DNA from 2 places in the Streptomyces sp. GL_141 genome. Region 1 is predicted to be linked to the other one. Evidence: predicted binding sites of a transcription regulator. Region 1 holds the regulator's gene; the other holds the start of a gene.
What was found. The regulator HspR, encoded in region 1, represses chaperone genes until heat shock. The targets are predictions, from matches to a motif close to TTGAGNNNNNNNNNCTCAA.
Positions count from the first base shown of each region.

Region 2: the regulator HspR is predicted to act here: its motif matches at 1,376-1,394, upstream of lon (endopeptidase La).

Region 1 covers NZ_CM174402.1:3,890,946-3,894,350, reverse strand. The annotation lists gene dnaJ (molecular chaperone DnaJ) at 18-1,220, shown strand; gene AC3IX6_RS16920 (heat shock protein transcriptional repressor HspR) at 1,222-1,674, shown strand; gene AC3IX6_RS16915 (helix-turn-helix transcriptional regulator) at 1,795-2,814, opposite strand; gene AC3IX6_RS16910 (hypothetical protein) at 3,005-3,127, shown strand; gene AC3IX6_RS16905 (Rieske (2Fe-2S) protein) at 3,127-3,405, shown strand, end outside.
Region 2 covers NZ_CM174402.1:2,678,869-2,682,273, reverse strand. The annotation lists gene AC3IX6_RS11290 (sulfurtransferase) at 1-291, shown strand, start outside; gene AC3IX6_RS11285 (DUF4097 family beta strand repeat-containing protein) at 531-1,310, shown strand; gene lon (endopeptidase La) at 1,417-3,405, shown strand, end outside.

The DNA.
Region 1 (3,405 bases):
GAGGAGGGACACCGGGGATGAGCACGAAGGACTTCGTCGAGAAGGACTACTACAAGGTCCTCGGTGTCCCGAAGGACGCCACCGAGGCCGAGATCAAGAAGGCGTACCGGAAGCTCGCCCGCGAGTTCCACCCGGACGCCAACAAGGGCGACGCCTCGGCCGAGGAGCGCTTCAAGGAGATCTCCGAGGCGAACGACATCCTCGGCGACCCGAAGAAGCGCAAGGAGTACGACGAGGCCCGCGCCCTGTTCGGGAGCGGTACGTTGTTCAATCAGGGGGGCCGCCCCGGTCCCGGCGGGGGCGGCGGCTCGTTCAACTTCGACCTCGGTGACCTCTTCGGAGGCCAGCAGCAGGGCGGCGCGGGCGGCGGCTTCGGCGGCGGCGGACTGGGCGACGTCTTCGGCGGCCTGTTCAACCGCGGCGGCGCCGGCCCGGGTGCGGGAACCCGTACCCAGCCGCGCCGCGGCCAGGACATCGAGTCGGAGGTCACCCTCTCCTTCACGGAGGCGGTGGACGGGGCCACGGTCCCGCTCCGGATGTCCTCGCAGGCGCCCTGCAAGGCCTGTTCGGGCACCGGTGACAAGAACGGCACGCCCCGCGTGTGCCCGACCTGCGTCGGCACCGGCCAGGTCTCCCGCGGCAGCGGCGGCGGCTTCTCGCTGACCGACCCCTGCGCGGACTGCAAGGGCCGCGGCCTCATCGCCGAGACCCCCTGCGACATCTGCAAGGGCAGCGGTCGGGCCCGCAGTTCCCGGACCATGCAGGTCCGGATCCCGGCGGGGGTCTCCGACTCCCAGCGGATCCGGCTGCGCGGCAAGGGAGCTCCGGGCGAGCGCGGCGGCCCGGCCGGTGACCTGTACGTGGTCGTGCACGTGGACGCGCACCCGGTCTTCGGCCGCAAGGACGACAACCTCACGGTGACCGTTCCGGTGACCTTCGCGGAGGCGGCGCTCGGAGCCGACATCAAGGTCCCGACCTTGAACGGCCCCTCGGTGACGCTGAAGCTGCCCCCGGGCACCCCGGGCGGCCGCACGATGCGGGCTCGCGGCAAGGGGGCCATCCGCAAGGACGGTACCCGCGGAGACCTGCTCGTGACGGTGGAGGTAGCCGTCCCGACCGAGCTGAACGACAAGGCCCGCGAGGCCATGGAGCTGTACCGCGAGGCGACGGAGTCCGAGGACCCGCGCTCCGCGCTGTTCGAGTCCGCGAAGGGAGCATGACATGGACGGCCGCCGTAGGAGCCACTACCAGCTCACCGATGAGACCCCGGTCTACGTGATCTCGGTGGCCGCCCAGCTCTCGGGCCTGCATCCGCAGACCCTGCGCCAGTACGACCGTCTCGGCCTGGTCTCCCCGGGCCGTACGGCCGGGCGCGGCCGGCGCTACTCGGCCCGTGACATCGAACTGCTCCGCACGGTCCAGGCGCTGTCCCAGGAAGAGGGCATCAACCTGGCCGGCATCAAGCGGATCATCGAGCTGGAGAACCAGGTCGCCGCGCTCCAGCAGCGCGTGGCCGAGCTCTCCAGCGCGGTCGACGGTGCCGCCGCCGTGCTCCAGCAGCGCGAGGCCCAGGTGCACGCCTCGTACCGGCGCGACCTGGTCCCGTACCAGCCTCCGAAGCCGGGCAGTGCCCTGGTCGTCTGGCGGCCGGCGCCCAAGCGCCCGATGGACTGAGCGCGCCCGTACGGACGCGTGGAGAAGGCCCCGCCCGGGGTTTGCCGGGCGGGGCCTTCTCCGTCCGTCACCGGCGGCCCTGAGAGCCGCTGAGGGCCCCTGAGGGCCTCTGGGCGGCCGTCAGAGCCGGGGCTCCGGGTCCTCCAGGATCCCCGAGCGGGCGATGAGGAATCCGAGCTGCGCCCGGCTGCCGCTGCCGAGGGAGGCCGCCAGCTTGGCGATGTGGGCGCGGCAGGTCCGTACGTTCATCCCCAGCCGGCGCGCGATGGCCTCGTCCACGTGTCCCTCGATGAGGAGCTGGGCGATGGAGCGCTGCACGCCGGAGATGCCGCCGGGGGTGTGCTGGTACGTCACCTCCGCCGACAGCGGCACCGCGCGGTGCCACAGCTGCTCGAAGACCTTGATGAGGTAGTCGACCAGCCCGGGGTGGCGCAGTTCCAGGGCCGTCCTGCGGTCGTCGCTCGTGGGGATGAAGGCCACCGTGCGGTCGAAGATCATGAGACGCTCCATGAGCTCTTCGAGCGTGCGGATCTCGACCTTCCCCGCGGAGATCCGGTCCACGTAGGCGAGCGTGCCCTGACTGTGCCGCACGGTGTGCTGGTAGAGCGTCCGTATGCGCACCCCGCGGTTGACGAGGGGTGCGGCGCGCTCCAGCGCCTCCGTGAGGACCGATGTGGACCGCGCGCCGCCCGGCTGTACGGTCAGCACTTCGGTCCGGCACTCCGCGGTGGCCTGGTCGAGGGCGGTGTGGATCTGGTCGAAGCCCTCCAGCACGGTGATGGCGTGGGTGTTCGAGGGGCTCTGGGCGCTGATGGTCAGAAACGGCTCGAATGCGTCGGTGAGATCTATGGTGTCCCGGCGCCGGTCCTGAATCTCCCGTTCCAGTGGATGGAGCCGTTGGGCGAGCGCGACGGACGGGGGAACCGCGCGGAGCTGGTTCGCGTCATCGGGGTCGGGCCGCAGTAGAGCGAATTCGAGCAGGCAGGGGGCGTTCTCGACCTCGCTGCGGGTCACCCGGCCGGTGCTCAGCGCCGCCGTGTAGAGACGCGTCCCCTCGGCGCACATGGACGTGACGGGGTGGGGATGTGTCGGCTTTGTGTTGTTTCTGGGCAAATCTCCACCCCCCAGGGTCCTGAACATGCAAGAACATGATGCATCGTCCCTGTGGCAGCGACGTGCCCGAATGAGCCATCGTCTGACACGCGGGGGAGAAGATTTCCATCAAGTGAGGACGAAGCCGACCATGTACAAGAGAATGCTTCGCTCGGTACTTGCCATTGGGTTCTCCGCCGCTGCGGTCATTGGGGCAGTCAACGCCTTCGGTGGGGACGTGGGGGGCACCGACGCGCCCGCCGTGTCGATAGGCAAGACCGACCTGGGCTGGGACTCGACACCCAACGACTTGGGCTGGGACTCGACCACCGCGTCGACCGACGACCTCGGCTGGGACTGATGACGCCCGACGATCACGGCTTCCGCCGTGAAATGGCATCGGCATACCGCTCCGGCTGGCAGTTCATCGATCTCACCAGCGCCATTCCTTACGTCGGTGACTCGTTGAAGGTCACCTTGTTCGGCCAGCCGATCATCGTGGTGCGGGAAGAGGACGAGGACGTCCGCGCCTACCGCTGTCTGCGCCGCCCCCGAGGCGCACCGCAGCCCGTCCGCTGCGAGATCCGGTACGGCATGGTCTTCGTCAATCTGGACCAGCGTGATCACCAACTTTTCGAG
Region 2 (3,405 bases), 1.2 Mb from region 1:
CCCCGCCCGGGCCTGCGCGGGGGCCACATGCCGGGCGCGGTCAGCCTCCCGTTCGGTGAACTGCAGTGCCCCGACGGCCTGATGCGCCCCGCCGCGGAGCTCCGCGCGTCCTTCGGGGCGGCGGCGGGAGAGCGGGAGCGGCTGTACTTCAGCTGCGGCTCGGGGGTCACCGCCTGCGTGCTCGCCCTCGGCGCGGACCTCGCCGGGTACGAGCACCTCGCGGTGTACGACGGCTCCTGGAGCGAGTGGGGCATGCCGTCCCCGGACCGCCCGGTCGTACAGGGGAGTTAGCCCCCACTCCCGGATCCCGCCCGGCCGCATCGAAGCCCGGGAGCGGACCGCGCCGGCGCTCGACGTCCAGCCGATGTGCCCTCCTTCTCCGCGATACCCCCGGCCTCCGGGCCGGGGAAGTCGGGGCATCAGCCGTGGCGCGGCCCCGTCGCCGCCCCGGGGTCGGGGGTTAACCCCACCCCGGATCCGGGCACATGCACCATGCCTGCGCGGGGGCCGCGGCGGGCACGATCGACACCATGACCACGAAGACGCACCTCCGCGGCACCAAGGCCACCGTCACCGTCACTGCCACGGCGCTCGCCGCCGGGCTGCTGCTCACCGGTTGTTCCTTCGGCTCGCTCGTCTCCCGCGGCGGACCGGAGAAGACGGCGAAGACGGACTCCACGGTGGCCGAGGCCGTCACCGCGGTCGACGTGTCGGACCCCGGAAGCGGATCCATCGAGGTGGTCGCCGGATCCGGCCCGGGCGTCGTCGTCCGCCGTACCGTCCGCTATCACGGCGACACCGTGCCCGAGCCCGCCCAGCGGCTCTCCGGCGGCGTCCTGACCCTCGACGCCGGCGATTGCTCCGACCGCTGTTCCGTCGACTACCGGCTGGAGGTTCCGGCCTCCGCCACGGTCCGGGCAGGGAGCAGCAGCGGCCGCGTCACGGTGTCGGGGGTGGCCGCCGCCGACGTCACGACCTCCTCCGGCTCGGTCCGGGCGGACCGGATCGCCGGCCCGGTGAAGATCCGTACCTCCTCGGGCTCGATCGCCGCCGAGGATCTGGCCGGCCCGGGCGCGGACGCCCGTTCGTCCTCCGGCGACGTCCGGCTGGCCTTCGCGAAGGCACCGGGCTCGGTGGCGGTGGAAACCAGCTCGGGCGACGCCGAAGTGAAGGTTCCCGCGGCCGCCTACGCCCTCGACGTGTCCACCACCTCCGGCGAGCGCAAGATCACCGTCCCCACGGACCCGTCCGCGACCGCCCGCGTCGCCGTACGGACCTCCTCGGGCGACATCGTCGTCTCGGCAGTCTGAGCCGCACCCGGAGCTGTTCGCCCCGGGCGAACGGGCGTTGGGGAACATTGGGGCGCGCACGTGCATTGAGTCGGCATAGCTCAACTTCACTGCCGGAGGGAACATCATGGCTTCGACGTCCGTAACGCTCACCCTGCCCGTGCTGCCGCTCGACGACGAGGTCGTGCTGCCCGGGATGGTCGTTCCGCTGGACCTGTCCGACGCCGAGGTGCGGGGTGCCGTCGAGGCCGCGCAGGCAGCTGCCGCGGGCGGCAAGCCGAAGGTGCTGCTCGTGCCGCGGGTCGACGGGAAGTACACCGGCACCGGGGTGCTCGGGACCGTGGAGCAGGTGGGGCGGCTGTCCGACGGGGACCCCGGGGCGCTGATCCGCGGGCGCGGCCGGGTCCGTATCGGGGCCGGGACGACCGGGCCCGGGGCCGCACTCTGGGTCGAGGGCGAAACGGTGGACGAGGCCGTCCCCGATCCGCTGCCCGGCGCCGTCGCCGAGCTCGTCAAGGAGTACAAGGCGCTCGCCACGAGCTGGCTCAAGAAGCGCGGGGCCTGGCAGGTCGTGGACCGGGTGCAGCAGATCGAGGGCGTCGGGGCCCTCGCGGACAACTCCGGGTACTCCCCGTTCCTGACCGTCGAGCAGAAGGTGGAGCTGCTGGAGACGGCCGACCCCGTCGCCCGGCTGCGGATCGCGGTCAAGGCCCTCAGCGACCACCTCGCCGAGCAGGACGTCGCCGAGTCCATCGCCAAGGACGTCCAGGACGGCGTCGACAAGGTCCAGCGCGAGTTCCTGCTGAAGCGGCAGCTCGACGCCGTGCGCAAGGAACTGCGCGAGCTCAGCGGGGAGAAGGAGGGCGAGGAGTCCGACGACTACCGCGCCCGCGTCGAGGCCGCCGACCTGCCCGAGAAGGTACGGGAGGCCGCCCTCAAGGAAGTCGACAAGCTGGAGCGCTCCAGCGACCAGTCCCCGGAGGGGTCCTGGATCCGCACCTGGCTGGACACCGTGCTCGAACTGCCCTGGAACGAGCGGACCGAGGACGAGTACGACATCCGGGGAGCCCGCGCCGTCCTGGACGCGGAGCACGCCGGGCTGAGCGACGTGAAGGACCGGATCACCGAGTACCTGGCGGTGCGCAAGCGCCGCTCCGAGCGCGGGATGGGCGTCGTCGGCGGGCGCAGGGGCGGGGCCGTGCTGGCGCTCGTAGGCCCTCCCGGCGTCGGAAAGACCTCCCTCGGGGAGTCCGTGGCCCACGCCATGGGGCGCAAGTTCGTCCGCGTGGCCCTCGGCGGAGTCCGCGACGAGGCCGAGATCCGCGGGCACCGGCGTACGTACGTGGGCGCGCTGCCCGGCCGGATCGTACGGGCGATCAAGGAAGCCGGGTCCATGAACCCGGTCGTCCTGCTCGACGAGATCGACAAGGTCGGCTCCGACTTCCGGGGGGACCCGGCGGCGGCGCTGCTCGAAGTCCTCGACCCGGCCCAGAACCACACCTTCCGGGACCACTACCTGGAGGTGGAACTGGACCTGAGCGACGTGGTGTTCCTCGCCACCGCGAACGTGCTGGAGGCCATCCCCGAAGCCCTCGCCGACCGGATGGAACTGGTCCGCCTCGACGGCTACACCGAGGACGAGAAGGTCGTCATCGCCCGCGACCACCTGCTGCCCCGGCAGCTGGAGCGCGCCGGCCTGGCCGCGGAGGAAGTGGTCCTGGAGGAGGACGCGCTGCGCAAGCTGGCGGGGGAGTACACCCGCGAGGCGGGCGTGCGCACCCTGGAGCGTTCCCTCGCCCGGCTGCTGCGCAAGGTGGCCTCCCAGCACGAGCTGGGGGAGCGGGAGCTGCCGCTGCGGATCGGCGCCGAGGACCTGCGGGCCCTCATCGGGCGGCCGCACCACGTACCGGAGTCCGCGCAGGACCCGGCCGAGCGGCGCACCGCGGTACCGGGCGTGGCCACCGGCCTCGCCGTGACCGGGGCGGGCGGCGACGTCCTGTTCGTCGAGGCCTCGCTGGCCGATCCCGAGACGGGCGCGGCCGGGCTCACGCTGACGGGCCAGCTCGGAGACGTGATGAAGGAGTCGGCGCAGATCGCGCTCAGCTTCCTGCGCTCC